Regions from separate parts of the Bhargavaea ullalensis genome, predicted to be linked through region 1. Evidence: riboswitches for the same ligand, from Rfam matches in the RefSeq annotation. Region 1 holds a riboswitch; the other holds the start of a gene.

Region 1 (10,395 bases):
AGGCAACCGCGGACCGCAGGCGGCAAACGTCGTCAAACTGTAATAGCCGACATTCAAAAGGAGCATCCGGTATTCCGGATGCTCCTTTTTTTCGGTCCGTCCGCTTACATGCCGGACACTGATTCCAGTACGGAAGTGACGACAAACGGCTCCTGGCCTTCCTCTTCCATCACTGATTCTCTTTTCACTTCCCCAAATCCGGGAACGAGCCATGTACGGTTCGTGAAGTCTGCCGTTTCCTCTTCAATGAGGACCGCATGCTCAAACGTCTTGAACGGCGTCTCTACGGACTCATCTGTGCTGACCACTTTCCAGCCTTCAAATTCTGCGCCTTCTTGTGCAGGGAAGACGAGGTAGGTGTTCATCGGATCCATGGCACCGAGTTCTTCGGCTGTCGGCACGGGTTCGGTGCCTTCAAGCGGCATGGCCATCACTTGTTCAATACGGTCGTCACCGATGCGGTAAGCTTTGCGCATCGTGACGCCGCCGTTGTCTTCGTCGAAGACAACATGCTTGCCGTCCGACAGAAGCACCCGGATATCCAGTTCGGCAAACTCATTGCCTTCTCCTTTGAAATGCATCTGTGCGCCTTCAGGAGGGAACAAACCGGATGCGGTGAATTCGGACCCGGATTCGATATTCTCCTGTTGCCCGCCGCTTTCCTCATCCTCGGAAACCTCGCCGTCTTCTTCGCCGTCTTCTTCTGCGGCTGCTTCCTGATCGTCTGTTTCCTTGTCAGGCGCCTGTTCGGTACCCGGGTCCGTTTCGGCGCCCGTTACTTCGCCGGAATCTTCCGTGACCGCATCGTCCGCTTTGTCACCGTTTTCGTTGTTTCCGGCCCCGCAGCCTGCAAGCAGAAGCGCAATCGATGCTGCGGCGGCCCATCTCAGTTGTTTCATAGATGTCTCTCCTTTCCGTTGACTACACCCATTCTACCTAATTTGTCGTCCGCGGTGGTAAAGAGGTTTCAAAAAGAGTCGAAACCGGTAATTTAATCGTAGAAGGGGCGTGTGCCGAATGGAACAAGAACTCAAACAGCCGCTGCCGTCTCCGGAAGAGCAGCAGGGCTTCTATGAACGGCTCCGCTCCCGGATTGCCCGATGGCTCGGGCAGAAGCCGGGGAAGCGGGGGAAGGTCGCAGATATCGTCCTGTTTGCGCCGGATCTGTTTCATCTGCTCATGAAGTCGATGACGGACGGACGCATCGACCGGAAAAGCAAGCTGCTCATCGCGAGCGGCATCTTGTACTTCATCAGTCCGATCGATTTTCTGCCGGAAGGGCTGCTCGGGCCCGGCGGCTATCTCGATGATGTGGCAGTGGCGTCATTCATCGTCACAACGCTCATCGGAAGCGCCGGAGAAGAAGTGATGCAGGATCATTGGACGGGAAGTACGCGACTGCTCCGTACGCTGGAGAAGATCAGCAATAAAGGCGGACGCCTCGTGCGGAAACTGCCTGCGGGCGTGCTGGCGAGACGGTATTTGAGGAAAAAGTAAAAGGGAGGCGGATGTCCGCCTCCCTTTTAAGCTGTTCAGTTGGCGACGCTCTGTGAGTCCCGCCATTCCAGATATTCGTCGTAGGTGAGCTGCTTATCGAGAATCGACCCGTCGTCCATGATTTCGATGACGCGGTTTGCGATCGTCTGGATGAACTGATGGTCATGAGAAGTGAACATCATTGCACCCTTGAAGGCGATCAGTCCATTGTTGAGCGCCTGGATCGATTCAAGGTCCAGGTGGTTCGTCGGCTCATCAAGAAGCAGGACGTTCGCATTCGTCAGCATCATCTTCGAAAGCATGCAGCGGACTTTTTCTCCGCCGGAAAGAACCGACGGCTTTTTCTTCACTTCTTCGCCCGAGAAGAGCATGCGGCCGAGGAAGCCGCGGAGGAATGTCTCCGTCTGGTCTTCAGGTGAGTACTGGCGCAGCCAATCGACAAGCGTCGGCTCGCTGCCGGAGAAGTACTCTTCGTTGTCCTGAGGGAAATACGCCTGGGAAGTCGTCACGCCCCATTTATAGGAACCGGCATCCGGCTCTTTTTCGCCTGCAAGCACATCAAGCAAAGCGGACTTTGCCAATGGGTTGCCGATGAGGATGATTTTGTCATCCTTGTTCATCGTGAAGTTGATGTTCTCGACGAACGTGTGTCCTTCCTCGGAGATCGTAAGGTCCTTCACTTGGAGGACGTCATTGCCGATTTCGCGGGAAACCTGGAAATTGACGTACGGATAGCGTCGGGAAGACGGACGAATGTCGTCCAGTTCGATTTTGTCGAGCATTTTCTTCCGGGAAGTCGCCTGTTTGGATTTGGAGGCATTGGCGCTGAAGCGCGCGATGAATGCCTGCAGTTCCTTGATCTTTTCTTCTTTTTTCTTGTTTTGCTCGGAGGCCATCTTGGCTGCGAGCTGGCTCGATTCATACCAGAAGTCATAGTTGCCGACGTACAGCTGGATCTTGCTGAAGTCGAGGTCGGCGATATGGGTGCACACTTTGTTCAGGAAGTGGCGGTCGTGGGAAACGACGATGACGGTGTTTTCAAAGTTGATGAGGAACTCTTCAAGCCAGCGGATGGCCTGAAGGTCCAGGTGGTTTGTCGGCTCATCGAGCAGCAGGACATCCGGCTTGCCGAACAGGGCCTGAGCGAGGAGCACTTTCACTTTGTCGGAACCGGTGAGTTCCTTCATCTTTGTGTGGTGAAGCGATTCCGGAATGCCGAGGCCCTGGAGGAGGATGGATGCGTCGGTTTCCGCCTCCCATCCGTTCATCTCCGCGAATTCGCCTTCAAGTTCCGCTGCGCGCATGCCGTCTTCGTCGGAGAAGTCTTCCTTCATATAGATTGCGTTCTTTTCGTTCATCACTTCATAGAGGCGCTTGTAGCCCATGATGACTGTTTCGAGGACTTCGTTTTCTTCATATTCGAAGTGGTTCTGTTTCAGGATGGCGAGCCGCTCATCCGGCCCCATCGAGACATTGCCCGTCTGGGGTTCGAGTTCTCCGGAAAGGACCTTGAGGAAGGTCGATTTACCGGCGCCGTTCGCACCGATGAGCCCGTAGCAGTTGCCCGGGTTGAATTTTATGTTGACGTCTTCGAACAGCTTGCGGTCGCCGAAGCGAAGACTGACGTTACTGACTTGGATCATGAGTTCTCCTCCTTGTACACAATGCTCCGATTATACCATAAAGCGCCCCCGGACCGAAACAGCCGGGGACGCACAAAGACAAAAGGGGGATGACGGCGGGTCAAGAGACATCCAGGCCGCGGGCGCTTCTGCGGTTTTGGTAATGGTTGAGCGTGCCCAGTTCTTCGTTGACGAGCTCTTCCATTGCCGTATAATCGCGCCGCTCCGGCAGCATGCCGTATTCGCCGCCCCGTGAGGAATACAGGAAATAATAGTCCCCGATTCTCCTGAACAGGAAAACCGTTTCGGGGAAGTCATCGAACAAGGCCTTTACCTGATACTTGCGGGTATAGGCCCACTGCATCAGCTTCATATGATGATCACCTTCCTGCTATATTTTACCTGCAGGGAGCGAAGGGTGCAAGTCCGGCGTGTGCGGACAAACCGGCAGTCCAAAATAAAAAGCATCCGCCGGAGCGGGTGCCGTCAATTTTTCCAATGCCCCGCGATAAATTCATCACGGCCCGAATCCGAGCGATCTTGTTCATAATGGCCGGGTTCTTTGAGATAATAGTCCTGATGATACGATTCAGCGGGATAAAAGACCGACGCGGGCAGAATTTCCGTGACGACCGGTTTGCCGAAGCGGCCGCTTTCATCCAGTGCTCTGCGGGAACGGAGGGCCTCCTCCTTTTGTCCATCCGTTGTCCAGAAGATGGCCGTCCGGTAGGAGTCTCCGCGGTCATGGAACTGACCGCCGTCATCGGTCGGATCGATCTGCTGCCAATACACATTGAGAAGTTCCGAATAAGGGAAGACGTCCGGGTCAAACTCGATCTCGACGGCCTCGTAATGGCCGGTACCGCCTTTTTTCACTTCTTCGTAGGTCGGATTTTCCAGCGTCCCTCCGGTATAGCCCGAGACTACATCCACGATGCCGTCCCATTCCTTGAACGGCTTCACCATGCACCAGAAGCATCCGCCTGCGAAGATCGCTTTCTCTGTCTTGGCTTGCGACATGTCGGTCACCCTCTTTTCTGTTCTGCGGTGATTGTAGCACGGCGGCCGAACCGGCGGCAAGGCACGTGCAACCCGGGGGTTGCACATGCCGTCCTATGAACGAATACAACTTTGGAGGAATTTTTATGGAACAGCCACATACAAGGGCGCAGCGAAAAAAACGGAGAAAGCTCCGGCCGTTCAGGACACTGTTTGCCCTCTTGTTCGTCGGGTTCATCGCCGGCGGCCTGTATTCCGTCTGGCAGTACAACCAGGGCAAGGAATTGGCGGCAGGAAACAAGCCGGACTCCGGCACATTCCGCGGAGACCCGGCTGATGCCAGGCAGCCGTACATTGAAAACTACCTGCTGCTCGGCGTAGACGACGACGGTTCCGGCAAGTCCCGGTCCGACACGATGCTGCTGGCCTCCTGGAACCGCGAGTCCGGAAAAGTGAAGCTGGTCTCCTTCATGCGGGACATTTATGCGGACATCCCCGGCTACAAGTCGTACAAGCTGAACACCGCCTATTATCTTGGAGGCGTCCAGCTTGCAAAAGACACGATATCCGGAATGTTCGGCGTGCCGATCCACCATTATGCGGTGACGGACTTTGACAATTTTGAAAAGCTGATCGATATTGCCGCGCCGAACGGTGTCACGATCGATGTCGAGAAGGAAATGTCCGAGAAAATCGGCGTCACCCTCTTGCCCGGGGTCCACGACCTGAACGGGAAGGAACTGCTCGGGTACGCCCGGTTCCGTGCAGACAGGGAAGGGGACTTCGGACGCGTGGACAGGCAGCAGAAAGTCATCGCTGCGCTGAAAGACGAAATTGTGTCGCCTAAGACGCTGACAAGGCTTCCGAAACTCGCCGGAGCGGCAACCGGCTACGTGGAAACGGACATCGGCGGGATGGACGGCCTCCAGAAAGTGATGCGGGCCATCCTTTCCGGAGGCGTGGAGATCGAGCGCATGACCGTGCCGGAGGAAGGCACTTATTCATTCGCCTCTTATCCGCATGCCGGGTCCGTACTTGAAATCGACGTGCCCGCCAACCGGGAGGCGCTCGGGAAGTTTCTTGACCTTCCGCTCACCGAAACGGGCGCGTCTGCATTCGCCAACTAACGATCTGGGGGAAAACCAATGGAGAAAAGGGGAGAGTCGAGGGTGATCCGCTTTCTCGGCGGTCGCAGCACGCTGTTTGTGCTTTCCGCCGTCCTGCTGGCAGGGCTGATCATCCTCGTCTACGATCGGGTTTCGTTTATCTTCACGCCGGTGAGGGTGCTGTTGCAGACCGTCGTCCTGCCGGTCATCCTGGCGATGATTTTGTTTTATCTGCTGCGTCCGTTGCTGCGGCTTCTGGAGCGGGCCAGGGTGCCGCGTTTATGGGGAATCTTGATCATCTACATCGGCGGGATCGGCCTCATCACGCTCATCATCTTTCTGATTTTCCCGTTCCTGAAAGAACAGTTCCACAATCTCGTTCAGGAATTCCCGGGCTATTTCCGGACGCTTATGCTGAATATCGACAAGTACTTGAGCACTTCGCTGTTTGCGACTTATTACAATGAGCTGAATTTCAGCCTGGCCACAATTACGGATACGTTTTTTGAGAATATCGCAGGGTTCTTCCAAGACACCGCCGGAGGCATTGCGTCGGGCATTAGTAATTTCATCTCGACGCTCACCGGTATCATCCTGTCGGTCATCACCGTCCCGTTCATCCTGTTTTATCTGCTGAAGGACGGCGAGCAGTTGCCGCGGTATGTCCTGAACCTGCTGCCGCCGAGGATGAGGGACGATGCGACCGAGATCTTCACGGATGCGGACCGCCAGCTCAGCGCGTATATTCTCGGCCAGGTGCTCGTATCGTTGTGCATCGGGTTCATGGTCTCGATCGGGTTTCTCATCATCGGCATGAAGTATGCACTTGTGCTCGGCGCACTTGCCGCCGTCACGAGTGTCGTGCCGTACCTCGGCCCGGTGATCGCGATCACGCCCGCACTGATCATCGCGCTCGTCACCTCGCCGTTCATGATTTTGAAGCTTGCGGTCGTCTGGACAGCCGTCCAGCTCGTCGAGTCGAAGTTTATTTCTCCGCAGATCATGGGTAAAACAATGCATATCCATCCGGTCACAATCATTTTCGTCTTGCTGACGTCCGGTTCGCTGTTCGGCGTCCCCGGGGTCATCCTCGGGATTCCGGGCTATGCGCTGGTCAAAGTGCTGGCAACCCATTTGTTCAAGCTGTTCAAAAAGCGATATGATGAACATGAAGAACCGGCGATGCGCTATACGGAAAATACCTTCGTGCCGGATGAGACAGGGAGAGATTGAGTGAGATGCTGAAATCCTTTTTATCGAAAATCGGGATCGGAAGTCTCCAGGTGGACACGGTGGTTGACAATCAGGTGCTGGAAGAAGGAGAAATCCTAAACGGTACGATTTACATTGACGGCGGGGAAGCCGACCAGATGATCGATCATATTACACTGGAAGTATTCGTACGGACGCACAACTACTCGCCGGACAGCGACTTCGACACAATCGACAAGCCCATCACCAGACAGTCTATTGAACTGGTCGGAGATGTCCGTTCAAAGGAAACCCGGATGATCCCGTTTGAGATCGTGCCGGATGAGCGCTGGCAGATCGATCCGGAAAAGTCTTCGCTCATGTTGAAGACGACGGTCCACATTCCGGGCGGCGCAGATGCATACGATGAAGACCAAATCCAATACGGCTAAAAAAGCGCATCCGGCTTTCCGGGTGCGCTTTTTGTTTTTTGAATGTACAATTAATAAAGCGGTTGACCAAAGGGGAGGGGATGGAAGTTGGATGAACTGCTGAGAATGTTCCATACATTGAACGGTGAATTGAACAAAGTGCACAAAGAGGCCTGCAAGGAAGTTTCTGTGCAGCAAAGCACGATCATGCATGAGATCCAAAACCTCAACGCCCCGTCCATGCAGGAAACAGCACGGGGCGTCGGCATGGACATTACGACCTTCTCCAGGCAGATCCAGTCACTTGTCACGTCCGGCCATGTGTCGAGAAAACCGTATCCCGGAGACCGGCGAATCCAGATCCTTTCATTGACCGAGACGGGGGAAGCGGCAGTGCAACAGATAGATGAAAAGATTATGATACAGCTGGAAGCTGCCTTTTCGGGAATGAAGGATTTTGAAAAAGAAATCATCATCCGATCTTTGCAGGAACTATATAAAAAGATGAACAGCAGCGAATAAAACTCCTTGTTGCATTGAGCAACTATTCTTTTTGATTGATACTTGCAATATTCAAGTTAATTGGTTGAGAGCTGATTGTTTATAGGTTGCAAGGTGATAGTTTCGCATTGCAACCATCAAAATTGCACTTTTCAACTTCGATAGATGCAATCTGCATCCTTGATGGATGCGCTATGCAACCACGTGGATTTCACAGAAGCTGACACGAGTTTTTATTGAGCGGGACTGTAATGAAACAGAAATTAAAAACGAATGAGTACAGCCGCAGATCCGGCTTATGTAAAACAGTCTGGCACGGATACGGAACACGGAAATGATGAACGTCCGAATGATCGGGCTTTGGTTTTGGTTTGTCTGCGTCTGGAGCCGATCACGAAAATCCGTGGCAGCCAGAGACAGATTCTGCCGGGACACGAAATCGACTCGGCGGCTTGAGCCAGACGGCCAAATAAACAGCAGCAGCTTTGGCAGGGAAAAACCGGCTGTCGGTCAAAAACAACCGGTTGCCGTGATACAATGATGAAGGACGTTACATGTAAGGAAGGGAGGCAAACAAAGCACCTCTCTTGACTGCTGTCTCTTTTAGTTTACATAATTTCTATTTTCGGAAGTTGCATATCATTGTTTAGTATACTTGAAACAGTGAGATGGAATGCGTTTTTTCAGTTGAAACGGCTTGCTTTTATGTCCGTTCGGTTGATTGTCATCTGGCGCAGATCCTGCGGTTTTATTGCGCTGCGCCTTGCTTGGCTTGGATACTGATCCGGCTTGTTTCAGTTGTTTTTCTGAGACCGCCGTCTCATCAGGTGTCGTCCGGCTATCGGACTTGTTCGTTCGTTGTTTCGTGATTTCTTGGTTCACCGTCTCATTAACCTGTGTTTTTTAATTGATGAACAATGCCCGAGTGATCTGTTTGATCCATTTGCCGACCGGATCCGCTCAGCAGCTCCATCCGATTAACCCGCGCATGCACACCAGCAACAGATTCGATTCCTGTGCCCATTCCATCCGCCATTTGGCCCGGGTTATGTCCCCTTCTTTCACCCCTTCGAAAGAAAATTCATCAAATCTCTTTACAAGCCCCTATTGTTGTTGTAGAGTTGTCTGCAAGATTCAAAATTGAATAGCAATGGATGAGGTGCAAAGATCATCAGTACCCCGCGGCAACGGCTGAGAACCGGCGGCGGGCGAAAGGGAGATTTGCCGAAATGGAGACCGGTTCTCAGGCCGTCTCCGTTGGACTGTATGTGAACAGCATGCAGGCTGTCATTATTCTTCGTGATAATGGAGTGCTTCCACTTGTGACCTTCCAGGTCGTGCATCGCATAAGCCAACAAGTCGGAATCGTAACCAGGTTCCGGCTTGTTTTTATTTTGCGTTGCATGGGACATTTCATCCATTGTCCGGGCATTCGTACCGGAAACCGGGAAACCGGAATACACTGGATAGAAAGAGGGATGGAACATGAATCATCTGTTTACCGGAGTTGCAGCAGCCGTCACCACCCCGTTCAACAATCAGCAGGTCGACTATGAAAGCTTCCGCCGGCATCTTGAGTTCCTGATCGGCAACCGGATCCAGGCGCTGGTCATCAACGGGACGACCGGAGAAGGATCCACGCTGACGGCAGAAGAACGCCGCCGCCTGCTTGAGATTGCCGTGCAGACATCGGCGGGACGCGTGCCGGTCATCGCCGGAACCGGGTCCAACTCGACGATCGAATCCATCGAAGCTTCCCGCGAAGCGAAGCAGATCGGTGCGGACGGCATCATGCTCATCACGCCCTACTACAATAAAACGAGCCAGCGCGGACTCATCCGCCATTTTGAAGCGATTGTCGATGCCGCGCAGATTCCGGCGCTTCTGTACAACGTCCCGTCGCGGACCGGCATGACGATCGAGCCGGATACGGTGCTGGAGCTCAGCCGGCATCCGATGATCGTCGGCCTGAAGGATGCGACCGGTGACTTGAACTACATGTCTCAGGTGCGGCTCATGACCGACCCGTCGTTCGCCCTTTACAGCGGCAATGACGACACTGCCCTCCCCTTCCTTTCCCTCGGAGGCAACGGCGTCATCTCCGTCGTCGCCAATGTCGTTCCCGATGAATTCCAGGAAATGTTCGAATGCTCCCAGACGGGCCCGGCCGGCGCACAGGAGATCCATTACCGGCTCACTCCGCTCATTGCCGCGCTGTCTGTGGACGTCAATCCGATCCCGATCAAAGTCCTCACTTCGCACCTCGGTTTCGGGGGCTATGAAGTGCGGCTTCCCCTTCTGCCGCTTGAGGAGGCGGGACGCGGGCGCCTGATCCGCCAATTTGAATCCATCCGGATGGAGGTTTGACCATGAAACTGCTGCTCTGCGGCTACGGCGCGATGAATCGCCGGGTTGCCGCTCTTGCCACGGGACGCGGCCATGAGGTCGCCGGGGTTCTGCTCACCCGCGGAAGCTCTGCGGACGGCCATCCGGTGTACCGGCCGGACGAACGGCTTCCGGAAGCAGATGCCATCATTGATTTTTCCCATCCTGCGCTCACTTCGGCGCTCCTTGAAGCGGAGACCGGCCTGCCGCTCGTCATTGCGACGACCGGCGAAAAAGAGGCGCTGACCGAAATGATGAGGGAAAAAGCGCAGGGCCAGCCGATCTTCTTCAGCGCCAACATGAGCGCCGGCGTGCATATGCTGACGGAAATCGTCCGTTATGCCGCTTCCCTTCTTCCTTCATTCGATATTGAACTGACAGAGCGCCATCACCGGAAAAAAGTCGATGCGCCGAGCGGGACGCTCATCAAGCTGTTCGACGCCATCGCTTCGGCCAGGCCGGACGTCCACCCCGTCCACGACCGCCACCAGTCGGAAAACCGCCGCACCGACGAGGAAATCGGCATTCATTCGCTGCGCGGCGGGACGATCGCCGGTGAGCATGAAGTGCTGTTTGCGGGACACGAAGAAACGATCACGATCGCCCACCATGCCCAGTCGAAGGACATTTTCGCGTCAGGGGCGCTGGACGTGGCTCAGCGGC
Region 2 (10,395 bases), on a different contig from region 1:
TCGTCAATCTGTACGAGTCGACTTGGAAAGAGCTCCCCTGGAAGTTCGAAGGCGGAACGCCGATCATCGCCGGGGCCATCGGACTCGGTGCAGCGATCGACTTCCTCCAGGAAATCGGCCTTGATGAAATCGAGCGCCATGAACACCAACTCGCCGCATACGCAATGGAGCGCATGAGCAAGATCGAGGGCCTGACGATCTACGGGCCGGCCGACGCACAGAAGCGGGCGGGTCTTGTAACGTTCAACCTTGACGAGGTGCATCCGCACGACGTCGCGACCGTTCTCGACATGAACGGGGTCGCCGTCCGTGCCGGACACCACTGCGCACAGCCGCTCATGAAGTGGCTCGGCGCCACCGCCACGGCGCGGGCAAGCTTCTATCTGTACAACACGGAAGAAGACATTGACCGCCTCGTGGACGGACTCCGCACTGCAAAGGAGTATTTCAGCGATGTCTTTTAATAATCTCGACCAGCTCTACCGGCGGGTCATCATGGATCACTATAAGAACCCCCGCAACAAAGGGGAAATCGAAGACGGGAGCCTGAAAGTCGACATGAACAACCCGACTTGCGGCGACCGGATCCACCTCACACTGAAAGTCGAGGACGGCATGGTCACCGACGCGAAATTCGACGGCGAAGGCTGCTCGATCTCGATGGCGTCCGCTTCGATGATGACACAGGCAGTGAAGGGCAAGAAGGTCGAAGAAGCGCTCAAGCTTTCCGAAACCTTCTCAGACATGATGCTCGGCAAAGAACATGACGACAGCATCGACATGGGGGACATCGAGGCGCTTTCCGGTGTTTCCCAGTTCCCTGCCCGGATCAAATGTGCAACGCTTGCCTGGAAGGCAATGGAGAAAGGCGTCGGCAACGACGCCAATCCAAACTAAGAACGGAGGAAGAAGCATGGTAAACAATGTGCCGGATATCGGCGATTATAAATACGGCTTCCACGACAAAGATGTCTCGGTTTTCCGTTCGAAACGCGGACTGACACGCGAAATCGTCGAAGAGATCTCCCGCATGAAGGAAGAGCCGCAATGGATGCTCGACTTCCGGCTTAAAGCGCTCGAGATCTTCTACAAGAAACCGATGCCTCTCTGGGGCGGAGACCTGAGCGAACTCAACTTTGACGAAATCACTTATTACGTCAAGCCGTCCGAAGCGACGGAACGTTCGTGGGACGAAGTGCCGGAAGAGATCAAGCGCACGTTTGACAAGCTCGGCATTCCGGAAGCGGAACAGAAATACCTGGCGGGCGTTTCGGCTCAGTATGAATCCGAAGTCGTCTACCACAACATGAAGGAAGACCTGGAGAAAATGGGCATCGTCTTCAAGGACACCGACTCGGCGCTCCGCGAAAACGAGGAACTGTTCAAGAAGTACTGGGCAACGGTCATCCCTGCGGCAGACAATAAGTTCTCTGCACTGAACTCCGCAGTCTGGTCGGGCGGTTCGTTCATCTATGTGCCGCCGGGCGTCAAGGTCGATACGCCGCTCCAAGCCTATTTCCGGATCAACTCGGAAAACATGGGGCAGTTCGAGCGTACGCTCATCATCGTCGATGAGGGCGCAAGCGTCCACTACGTCGAAGGCTGCACGGCACCTGTCTACACCACGAACTCGCTGCACTCCGCAGTCGTTGAGATCATCATCAAAAAAGACGCCTACTGCCGCTATACGACGATCCAGAACTGGGCGAACAACGTCTACAACCTCGTCACGAAGCGCGCGGTTGCAGAGGAAAATGCCACGATGGAATGGATCGACGGCAACATCGGCTCCAAGCTGACGATGAAATATCCTGCCGTCCTCCTCAAGGGCGAAGGCGCACGCGGCATGACGCTGTCGATTGCGCTTGCCGGCAAGGGCCAGCACCAGGATGCAGGCGCGAAGATGATGCACCTTGCGCCGAACACGTCGTCCTCGATCGTGTCCAAGTCGATCTCGAAGCACGGCGGGAAAGTCTCCTACCGTGGGATCGTCCACTTCGGACGCAAGGCATCGGGCGCACGCTCGAACATCGAGTGCGACACGCTCATCATGGACAACCAGTCCACGTCCGACACGATTCCGTACAACGAAATCCTCAACGACAACATTTCCCTCGAACACGAGGCGAAAGTGTCGAAGGTTTCCGAAGAACAGCTCTTCTATCTGATGAGCCGCGGAATCTCCGAACAGGAAGCGACCGAAATGATCGTCATGGGCTTCATCGAGCCGTTCACGAAAGAACTGCCGATGGAATACGCCGTCGAAATGAACCGTCTCATCAAGTTCGAGATGGAAGGATCGATCGGCTAATACAGCGCTAAAGTTTGTATGGCAAGGGGTTCGAGGTGTACCGTCACCTCGAACCCCTTTTTGTCTTTCGAAGAAAGTGTGTAAACGCCATCAGTCGAAGAAATCTGCTCGCTTACCGCGGGCGTTGCTTCAGCCTCCTCGAGCTGCGCTCTGCGGGGTCTTCAGCTAACGCTCGTCCCGCCCGTCTCACAGATTTCTTCTCCTTCTGAATGAAAAGACCAGAGAACTGGACAGTATCGCACAATGAACCCACTCACCCCGGCGACGCGCTCACTCACGGGGCCTATGATTCCACTCGCCACACCAACGCGCTCACTCACGGCCCATATGATTCCACTCGTCCCGTAATCACCACAAATCCGCTCCCTCTTTTCATCACTGCTTCCAGCGTGAACCGAGGTTAATAAGGGAATAGAATAGGAATATGATAAGATTGTGATAACTGGTGCGGAAGGAGCGGATTTGGCGATGATCAAAGTGGGATTGACCGGGTGGGGCGACCATCCGGACGTGTACAGCCCGACTTCGAAGAAAACCGAGAAGCTGCAGGACTACAGCGGGCATTTTCCGGTCGTGGAGCTGGATTCCACGTTCTATGCGATCCAGCCTGAGCGGAACATCCGCAAATGGATCGGTGAGACGCCGGACGGCTTTGGTTTCATCACGAAGGCCTATCAGGGCATGACCGGACATCATCGCGGCCGGCTCCCGTATGAATCGGAAGAGGAAATGTTCGATCTTTTTCGCTTGTCGATCGGTCCGATGATCGAGGCGGGCAAGCTGCCGATGGTGCTGGCGCAGTATCCGCCGTGGTTCGACTGCACGAAGGAAAACGTCGGCACCCTGCGCCGGTTGCGTGCCTTGCTTGAAGGCATCGACGTGGCGGTTGAGTTCCGGCACCAGTCGTGGTATTCGGAAAAATACCGTGAAGGAACGCTCCAATTTCTGAGGGAACAGAACTTCATCCATTCGGTCTGTGATGAGCCGCAGGCGGGGGAAGGCAGTATTCCGTTCATCCCGGTCGCCACTCGCAAGGACAAGACCCTCGTCCGGCTGCACGGTCGGAACACCGCAGGATGGAAGGCAGACGGCCGCGATGACAAGAAGTGGCGGGAAGTCCGCTATCTGTACGACTACAACGATGATGAGCTGGCGGGAATCCTTGACGGCGTCCGGAAAATCGAAGAACAGTCAGATCAGGTCTATGTCATCTTCAACAACAACTCCGGCGGCCATGCGGCTGAGAACGCCAAGCGGTTCATGAAGCTTGCCGGCATCGATCCGCAAGGGCCCGGCGGACGGCAGCTGGATCTGTTCGGCAAGGAGGAGTGGTGATGGAGTTTGCCATCCTGGCTGCTGCTGCGCTGCTTGCCGGCATCATCGGGGCGCTCGTCGGCCTCGGAGGCGGCATCATCCTCGTCCCGGCTGCGCTTTACTTCGGCATCACACTTGGCCTCGTGCCGGGCTTGACGCCGCAGAAAATCGTCGGATTGTCCGTTGTCATGATGATTTTCACCGGTCTTTCCTCGACGCTTTCCTACATGAAGACGAAAACTGTCGACTACCGGAGCGGGCTGATCTTTTTCGCAGGAAGCGTTCCCGGAACCATCCTCGGAGCCTATGTGAACAAAGGCCTCGACCTGCCGTCGTTCAACCTGTATTTCGGCATTCTGATGATCATCCTGTCCACGCTGCTGCTCGTCCGGAATTATCTGAAGCCGGTCAGATGGTTCGTTGACAGGGGACTGAAACGGGAATACATAGACAAACTGGGAAATACGCATCAATATGGGTATCCGGTTTTGTTCGCGCTGCTTTTGACGTTCGGTGTAGGGTTCGCCTCGGGTCTGTTCGGAATCGGGGGCGGATCGATCATCGTGCCGGCGATGATCCTGCTGTTCTTGTTCCCGCCGCACGTCGCGGTCGGCACGTCGATGTTCATGGTATTTTTGTCTGCGCTCGTCAATTCGGTGAGCCATATCGCGCTCGGCAATGTGCCCTGGCTTTACACGATCCCGGTCATCCCGGCCGCGTTCATCGGTGCGAAGGCAGGGGCGGCGCTGAACAAGCGGCTCAATTCGGAGCGTCTCGTCACGGCGCTCCGGTTTATTCTGCTCCTCATGGGGATCCGCTCAATCTATGAGGGGTTATGGGGTTGAATGGCTTGACGATAGAAAAAATCCATATTTACCATACGAACGATCTTCACAGCCATTTTGAAAAGTGGCCAAGAATCCGGAGTTTCCTGCAACGGCGAAAAGCGGAGCATGCAGCGGCGGGCGAGCCATGCTTCCTGTTCGACATCGGCGACCACATGGACCGCTCGCATCCTTACACCGAAGCGACGCTTGGCCGGGGCAACACAGCGATGCTCGACGATCTCGGCTATGACGCCGTCACGATCGGGAACAATGAAGGCATCACACTGGCACCGGACAATCTGGATGCCCTTTACCGGGACGCCTCGTTTCCCGTCGTGCTCGGCAATCTGTTCCGCGCGGACGGCATACGTCCCGGCTGGGCAGTGCCCGAAGCGTTCCTGACGACGCCTTCCGGGCTCCGGATCGGCCTGCTCGGGGCGACGGCTGACTTCACTTCCTCCTATGAACAGCTCGGCTGGCGCATCGGGGGGCCGGGGGCATGGCTGGCTGCCGCAGCCCCGCAGGTGAAGGAGCACTGCGATCTGGTCGTCTGTCTCTCGCACATGGGATCGACCGCCGATGACCGGCTTGCGGAAGAAGCGGCCGGTTCGGTGGATATCATCCTCGGTGCCCATACCCACCACGTGTATCCGGATGGCCGGATGGTCGGGGATACGCTGATCGGGGCGGCAGGCAAGTGGGGCCATTATGTCGGGGAGATTGAGCTGGACGTGGACCGTGCGTCCGGCCGCATCGTCCGATCCCGGGCAGCTGTCCATGACACGGACGCACTGCCGGCGCCGGAGGACGACTTATCGTTTGATGCGGAGCTCCGGAAAGAGGCGGGCGTCCTCATGGGCACCCCCGTTTTTAATAATCCGTCCGATCTGCCCGGAAGCTGGACGCATCCGTCGCCGCTCTCGAAATTCTTCTCGCAGGCGCTGCGCATCCATACAGGCGGGGACTGTGCCATGTACAATGCGGGGATTTTTCTCGGCGGCCTCAAAAAGGGCGGTGTGTCCCGGATGGATCTTCATTCGCTCATGCCCCATCCGATCAATCCGTGCATCGTCAGATTAAGCGGAGCGGAGCTCGAAGAGGCCTATGAACTCAGCCTGGATCCCGGGTGGCCGGAAATCCGGCTCCGCGGGCTCGGCTTCAGGGGGGAAGTGATGGGGAAGATGATCCATCACCGACTGAAGCGGTCGGAAGACGGCCGGCTGATGGTCGGCGGCCGGCCTGTCCGGCGGGATCACACCTACCGGCTTGCCACACTGGACTTGTTTACGTACGGATTTTTCTTTCCGGAGTTCAAGCAGGTCCCGAAGGAATATTTCATGCCCGAGTTCATCCGTGACGTGCTTGCGGAGCATGCGGTCCGGACGTTCGGGCATGCAGGGTCATAACCAGCACCCCCCGCCCATAGGATGGGGCAGGGGGATTTTTATTGAGATTTCCGTATGCCCGAAAAAGAAAGTTCCGCGGCCGTCCGGGACGCGGGAAGAGGCGATACCTGCCGCTCCTCCTCCCGGCCGGCCTTGTGCTGATCTTCCTGATTTTTATTTATTTCAATGAACGGCTGACGCCCGCGCTCACCGAGTATGCGGAGGTCCAGACGACCAAGATCGCCTCTGAAGTGATTGCAAAGGCGCTGGACACGAAAGCGACGATCGACATCAATGAAATCATCGAATACGTTCCCTCCACCCAGTCGGAAGTCGTCACGGCGAAGCTGAACACGGAAATCATCAACCGCTTCATCGCGGAGACCCATGGGCTCGTCTCGGATTATCTCGAGAAAGCGGAAGCGGGGGAACTGAACGCGCTTCCGAAGCTCGAGAATATCGAGTATGACGTGGAAACGATGAAGGACCGGGACGGCATCGTCTTTTTCGTGCCCCTCGCCCAGGCGATCGGCATGCCGATGCTCGGGAACCTCGGGCCGAAAGTGCCGGTCCGCTTCCATATGATCGGCGATGTCCACGCCAACCCGAAAACCGAAATCCGCGAGTTCGGCATCAACAATGCGCTCGTGGAAGTGACCGCCATCATCCAGGTGAACGTCCAGATCATCGTGCCGTTCGCCTCCAAGAAGTCGACGATCGAACAGCGGATTCCGATCGCCATTGGACTCGTACAGGGACAGGTGCCGCACATCTTCAACAAGGGGGACGTCGCGCCGCCGTCCATCGAGGTTCCGATCCCGCTCCCGGAAGACTGAAAAAGGCCTTGCAATCTGTTTCCATTCCTGCTATTCTATAAGTCATTAATAAGAATATCGATTGGGTAGAGGCCGCAATTGCTTATGAGTCACACACGCGAGTTTGACAGCTATGACCGTGCGTAAAAGGAAGCATTGCCGAAGTGGACCGGAAAGTCAGAGAAGGTCTGCTGGGGCCATTCCGAACAGGGATGGCACTGTCATACGGAACGGGAAATCCGTCTGTATGGAGAGCTACAGATCGTACGTTGTAATGATTTATATTCCAACAGACGAACAGTAGTCGGCCGGCTTCCTTTTGCGCACTCGCGCGGGATGCCGGCCGTTTTTGCTTGAATGAAGCCTCTCCCCCTCGGAATGGAGGAATGGAACATGTCAGGTACCATCTTTTCGATTTTGCCGCCGCTGATTGCCATCGTGATGGTGCTCATCACGAAACGTGTGCTCGTTTCTCTCGGAACGGGGATCCTTGCCGGTGCCGTCATTGCGGCTTCCTTTAAACCGGGGGATTCCGCCGTGACGCTCTGGAAAGCCTTTACGGTCAGTTTCTGGGACGGAGGGCTGAACACATACAACATCTTCATCATGTTGTTTGTCCTGCTGCTCGGCGTGCTGACCGCGTTCGTGAGCCTGTCGGGCGGCAGCCGGGCATTTGCGGACTGGGCGACGAAGCGGATCCGCACCCGGCGCGGCGCAAAGCTGCTAGCAGCGCTCCTTGGCATCCTGATTTTCGTTGACGACTACTTCAATGCGCTGGCCGTGGGGCAGATTGCACGTCCGATCACCGACACTCACAAGGTGTCCCGGGCAAAGCTGGCTTATTTCATCGATTCCACTTCCGCACCGGTCTGTGCCATCGCGCCTGTGTCCAGCTGGGGCGCCTATCTTATCGGCGTCATTGGCACCATACTGGCCGGCGCATCGGTCGTCAGCTACACGCCGCTGGAAGCATTCCTGCTCATGATCCCGATGAACTTCTACGTTTTCGCAACGCTTGTGTTCGTCTTTTTCGCCGCCATCAGCAACTTCGACTTCGGGGAGATGCGCAAGCATGAGATCCGGGCGGTGGAAACCGGCGAGCTGTACGATCCGTCAAAGGCGATTCCGGGGGAACTGAAGGAAGAATTTCCGGTGCACAACCACGGCCGGGTCATCGATCTTGTTCTGCCGATTGTTACGCTTGTCGCCGTCACGGTCGGCGGAATGCTGTTCACCGGCTACCGCGGAAGCATGGCGGAGTTCGGCCGTGCGGACATCTGGACCATCTTTGAAATGACTGACGTGCCGGTTGCGCTGCTTTCGGGCGGTCTCGCCGGCGTCCTTGTCGCGGCACTGCTGTACATCACGCAGATGAAGAAAAATGAAACGGCACGCATGTCATACGTCGGAACGGCATTCATCAGCGGCATCAAAGCGATGATGCCGGCCGTCTCGATCCTCATTTTCGCTTGGGCGCTCACTTACCTGATCGGGGAACTGGAGACGGGCGCATTCCTCTCCGGCGTGGTCCAGCAGGCGAACGTTCCGATCGTTCTCCTGCCGGCCATCATGTTTGTGCTGGCCGGTGTGATGTCGTTTGCAACCGGTACTTCTTGGGGCTCATTCGGAATCCTGCTCCCGATTGCCGGACAGGTCATGCTGGATGCGGCACCGGAAATGCTGCTTGCTTCGCTGGCGGCCGTGCTCGGCGGTTCGGTGTTCGGTGACCACTGCTCGCCGATTTCCGACTCGACGATCATGTCTTCGACAGGTGCCGGCTCCAACCACATCGACCACGTGGCGACCCAGCTGCCGTACGCACTGGCGAGCGCAGCCATCTCTGCCGTCGGCTACGTGGTGCTGGGCGTAACCGATTCGGTCTGGGCGGGCATCCTGACCGTTGCCTTGCTGCTTGTCGCAGTCATCGTCTTCTGGACGCTGAAAGGCCGTGCCGTCTCACCGTCGGCACTCGGCCAGCATACCGGAAATTGATCCAAAAGGCAGGGGGTTCCCCCCTGCCTTTTGTCATGCCTGCGAAAGATGTCGGAAATTAAAAAATGCTTTGACTTCATATTTGAAGGAAGTTATACTTACAATAAGATAGAGTTATCTGAAAAGATAAAATTCCTGCTCTTTCCAGAGGCAGGAGAAAAGGGGGAACATCATGGAACAGCGTTCGCAGTGGGGGACAAGGGCGGGATTCATCATGGCCGCCGTCGGTTCTGCGGTCGGACTCGGAAACATCTGGCGGTTTCCGTACGTTGCCTATGAAAATGGCGGCGGGGCATTTTTCATTCCATATTTATTCGCTTTGCTGACCGCCGGAATTCCGATTCTTGTCATGGAGTTCACGATCGGCCAGAAATACCGCGGCTCGGCTCCGCTGTCATTCTTCCGCATGGAGGGCAAAAAGGCGGAGTGGCTCGGATGGTGGGGGATCTTCGTTTCATTTGCTATTTCAACATACTACGCAGTCATCATTGCCTGGGCAATGAAATACACGATTTACTCGTTTGACCTGAAGTGGGGCAGCGACACGGAAGGGTTCTTGTTCGGCACCGTCCTGAATCTTGCTGATACGCCGGGACAGACGGCCGGCTTCGTGCCGGGTGTCCTGATTCCGCTCATTCTTGTCTGGGTCATCGTGTTCGGCATTCTTTTCGCGGGTGTCAAAAAAGGGATCGAGATGGCCAACCGCATCTTCATCCCGACACTTGTGGTCGTCTTCCTGCTCGTCGTGCTCCGCGCTGTGACGCTGCCGGGTGCGCTCACCGGCCTGGAAGCGTTCTTCAAGCCGGATCTGAGCCAATTGGCAAACGGCACCGTCTGGGTCGCCGCATACGGGCACATCTTCTTCAGCCTGTCGATCGCCTTTGCGATCATGATTACGTACTCAAGTTATCTCCCGCGGAAGTCGGACATCACGAACAACGCGTTCATCACCGGCTTCGCCAACTCCGGCTTTGAGCTGCTTGCCGGGATCGGAATCTTTGCAGCGCTCGGATTCATGGCCGTCCAAAATGATGTGGCGGTTTCGGAAGTGGCCACGGCGGGGGTCGGCCTGGCATTTGCGGTGTTCCCGCAGATCATCAACGAGTTCCCGGGGCTGAACGGCCTGTTCGGGGTCCTGTTCTTCCTGTCGCTGGTGTTGGCGGGGCTGACCTCGCTCATCTCGATCTGTGAGACCTATGTCGCCGGGCTGTCCGAAAAGTTCGGGATCTCCCGCAACAAAGCCGTCATCTTCGGTGCTGGCCTGGCGTCGATCGTCTCGCTGCTGTTCGCCACACGCGGCGGACTGTACTTCCTCGACACGGTCGACTATTTCATCAACCAGTTCGGTGTAGCGGCAATCGGACTCGTGGAAGTCATCGCGGTGGCTTGGGTGTTCCGCAAGCTCGACCTGTTCAAGACGCACGCGGATTCCATGTCCGACATCCGGCTCGGCTGGTGGTGGAAGTTCTCTCTTATGATCATTACGCCGCTTGTCCTCGGCTACATGATGTTCGACCTGCTCCGGCAAAACCTCGGCAAGAAGTTCGATAATCCCACAGGGAACTACGAAGGTTACTCGGATGCATTTATCATGGGGGCCGGGTGGTCGGTGGCGATCGGCGCCCTCGTGCTTGGAATCCTGTTCACATTCTTTAAATGGAACGGCCGGGCACTCCAGCCGTATGACAAAGACTGATAGAAGGGGGAACGGTCATGAGCGGATCAGCCATATTCATGATGATCGTCGGCAT

What was found. Region 1 has a riboswitch for lysine ahead of dapA (4-hydroxy-tetrahydrodipicolinate synthase). Riboswitches for the same ligand answer to the same signal wherever they lie in the genome.
Region 2: linked by a shared signal. The riboswitch ahead of ACFFIY_RS03975 (Na+/H+ antiporter NhaC family protein) and the one ahead of dapA (4-hydroxy-tetrahydrodipicolinate synthase) in region 1 are both predicted to bind lysine.

What each region holds. Positions count from the first base shown of each region.
Region 1 is NZ_JBHLWY010000042.1:60,898-71,292, forward strand. Features, by position in the region: gene ACFFIY_RS10360 (cold-shock protein) at 1-43, shown strand, start outside; gene ACFFIY_RS10365 (hypothetical protein) at 105-899, opposite strand; gene ACFFIY_RS10370 (YkvA family protein) at 1,018-1,497, shown strand; gene ACFFIY_RS10375 (ABC-F family ATP-binding cassette domain-containing protein) at 1,533-3,140, opposite strand; gene ACFFIY_RS10380 (protein YuzH) at 3,241-3,492, opposite strand; gene msrA (peptide-methionine (S)-S-oxide reductase MsrA) at 3,606-4,139, opposite strand; gene ACFFIY_RS10390 (LCP family protein) at 4,265-5,245, shown strand; gene ACFFIY_RS10395 (AI-2E family transporter) at 5,264-6,457, shown strand; gene ACFFIY_RS10400 (sporulation protein) at 6,463-6,867, shown strand; gene ACFFIY_RS10405 (MarR family winged helix-turn-helix transcriptional regulator) at 6,955-7,368, shown strand; gene ACFFIY_RS10410 (hypothetical protein) at 7,987-8,229, opposite strand; gene ACFFIY_RS10415 (hypothetical protein) at 8,237-8,383, opposite strand; lysine riboswitch at 8,494-8,671, shown strand; gene dapA (4-hydroxy-tetrahydrodipicolinate synthase) at 8,833-9,714, shown strand; gene dapB (4-hydroxy-tetrahydrodipicolinate reductase) at 9,717-10,395, shown strand, end outside.
Region 2 is NZ_JBHLWY010000015.1:2,843-13,237, reverse strand. Features, by position in the region: gene ACFFIY_RS04010 (cysteine desulfurase) at 1-464, shown strand, start outside; gene sufU (Fe-S cluster assembly sulfur transfer protein SufU) at 454-897, shown strand; gene sufB (Fe-S cluster assembly protein SufB) at 914-2,311, shown strand; gene ACFFIY_RS03995 (DUF72 domain-containing protein) at 2,780-3,646, shown strand; gene ACFFIY_RS03990 (sulfite exporter TauE/SafE family protein) at 3,646-4,470, shown strand; gene ACFFIY_RS03985 (bifunctional metallophosphatase/5'-nucleotidase) at 4,476-5,858, shown strand; gene yunB (sporulation protein YunB) at 5,900-6,673, shown strand; lysine riboswitch at 6,732-6,918, shown strand; gene ACFFIY_RS03975 (Na+/H+ antiporter NhaC family protein) at 7,046-8,644, shown strand; gene ACFFIY_RS03970 (sodium-dependent transporter) at 8,817-10,340, shown strand; gene ACFFIY_RS03965 (methionine/alanine import family NSS transporter small subunit) at 10,358-10,395, shown strand, end outside.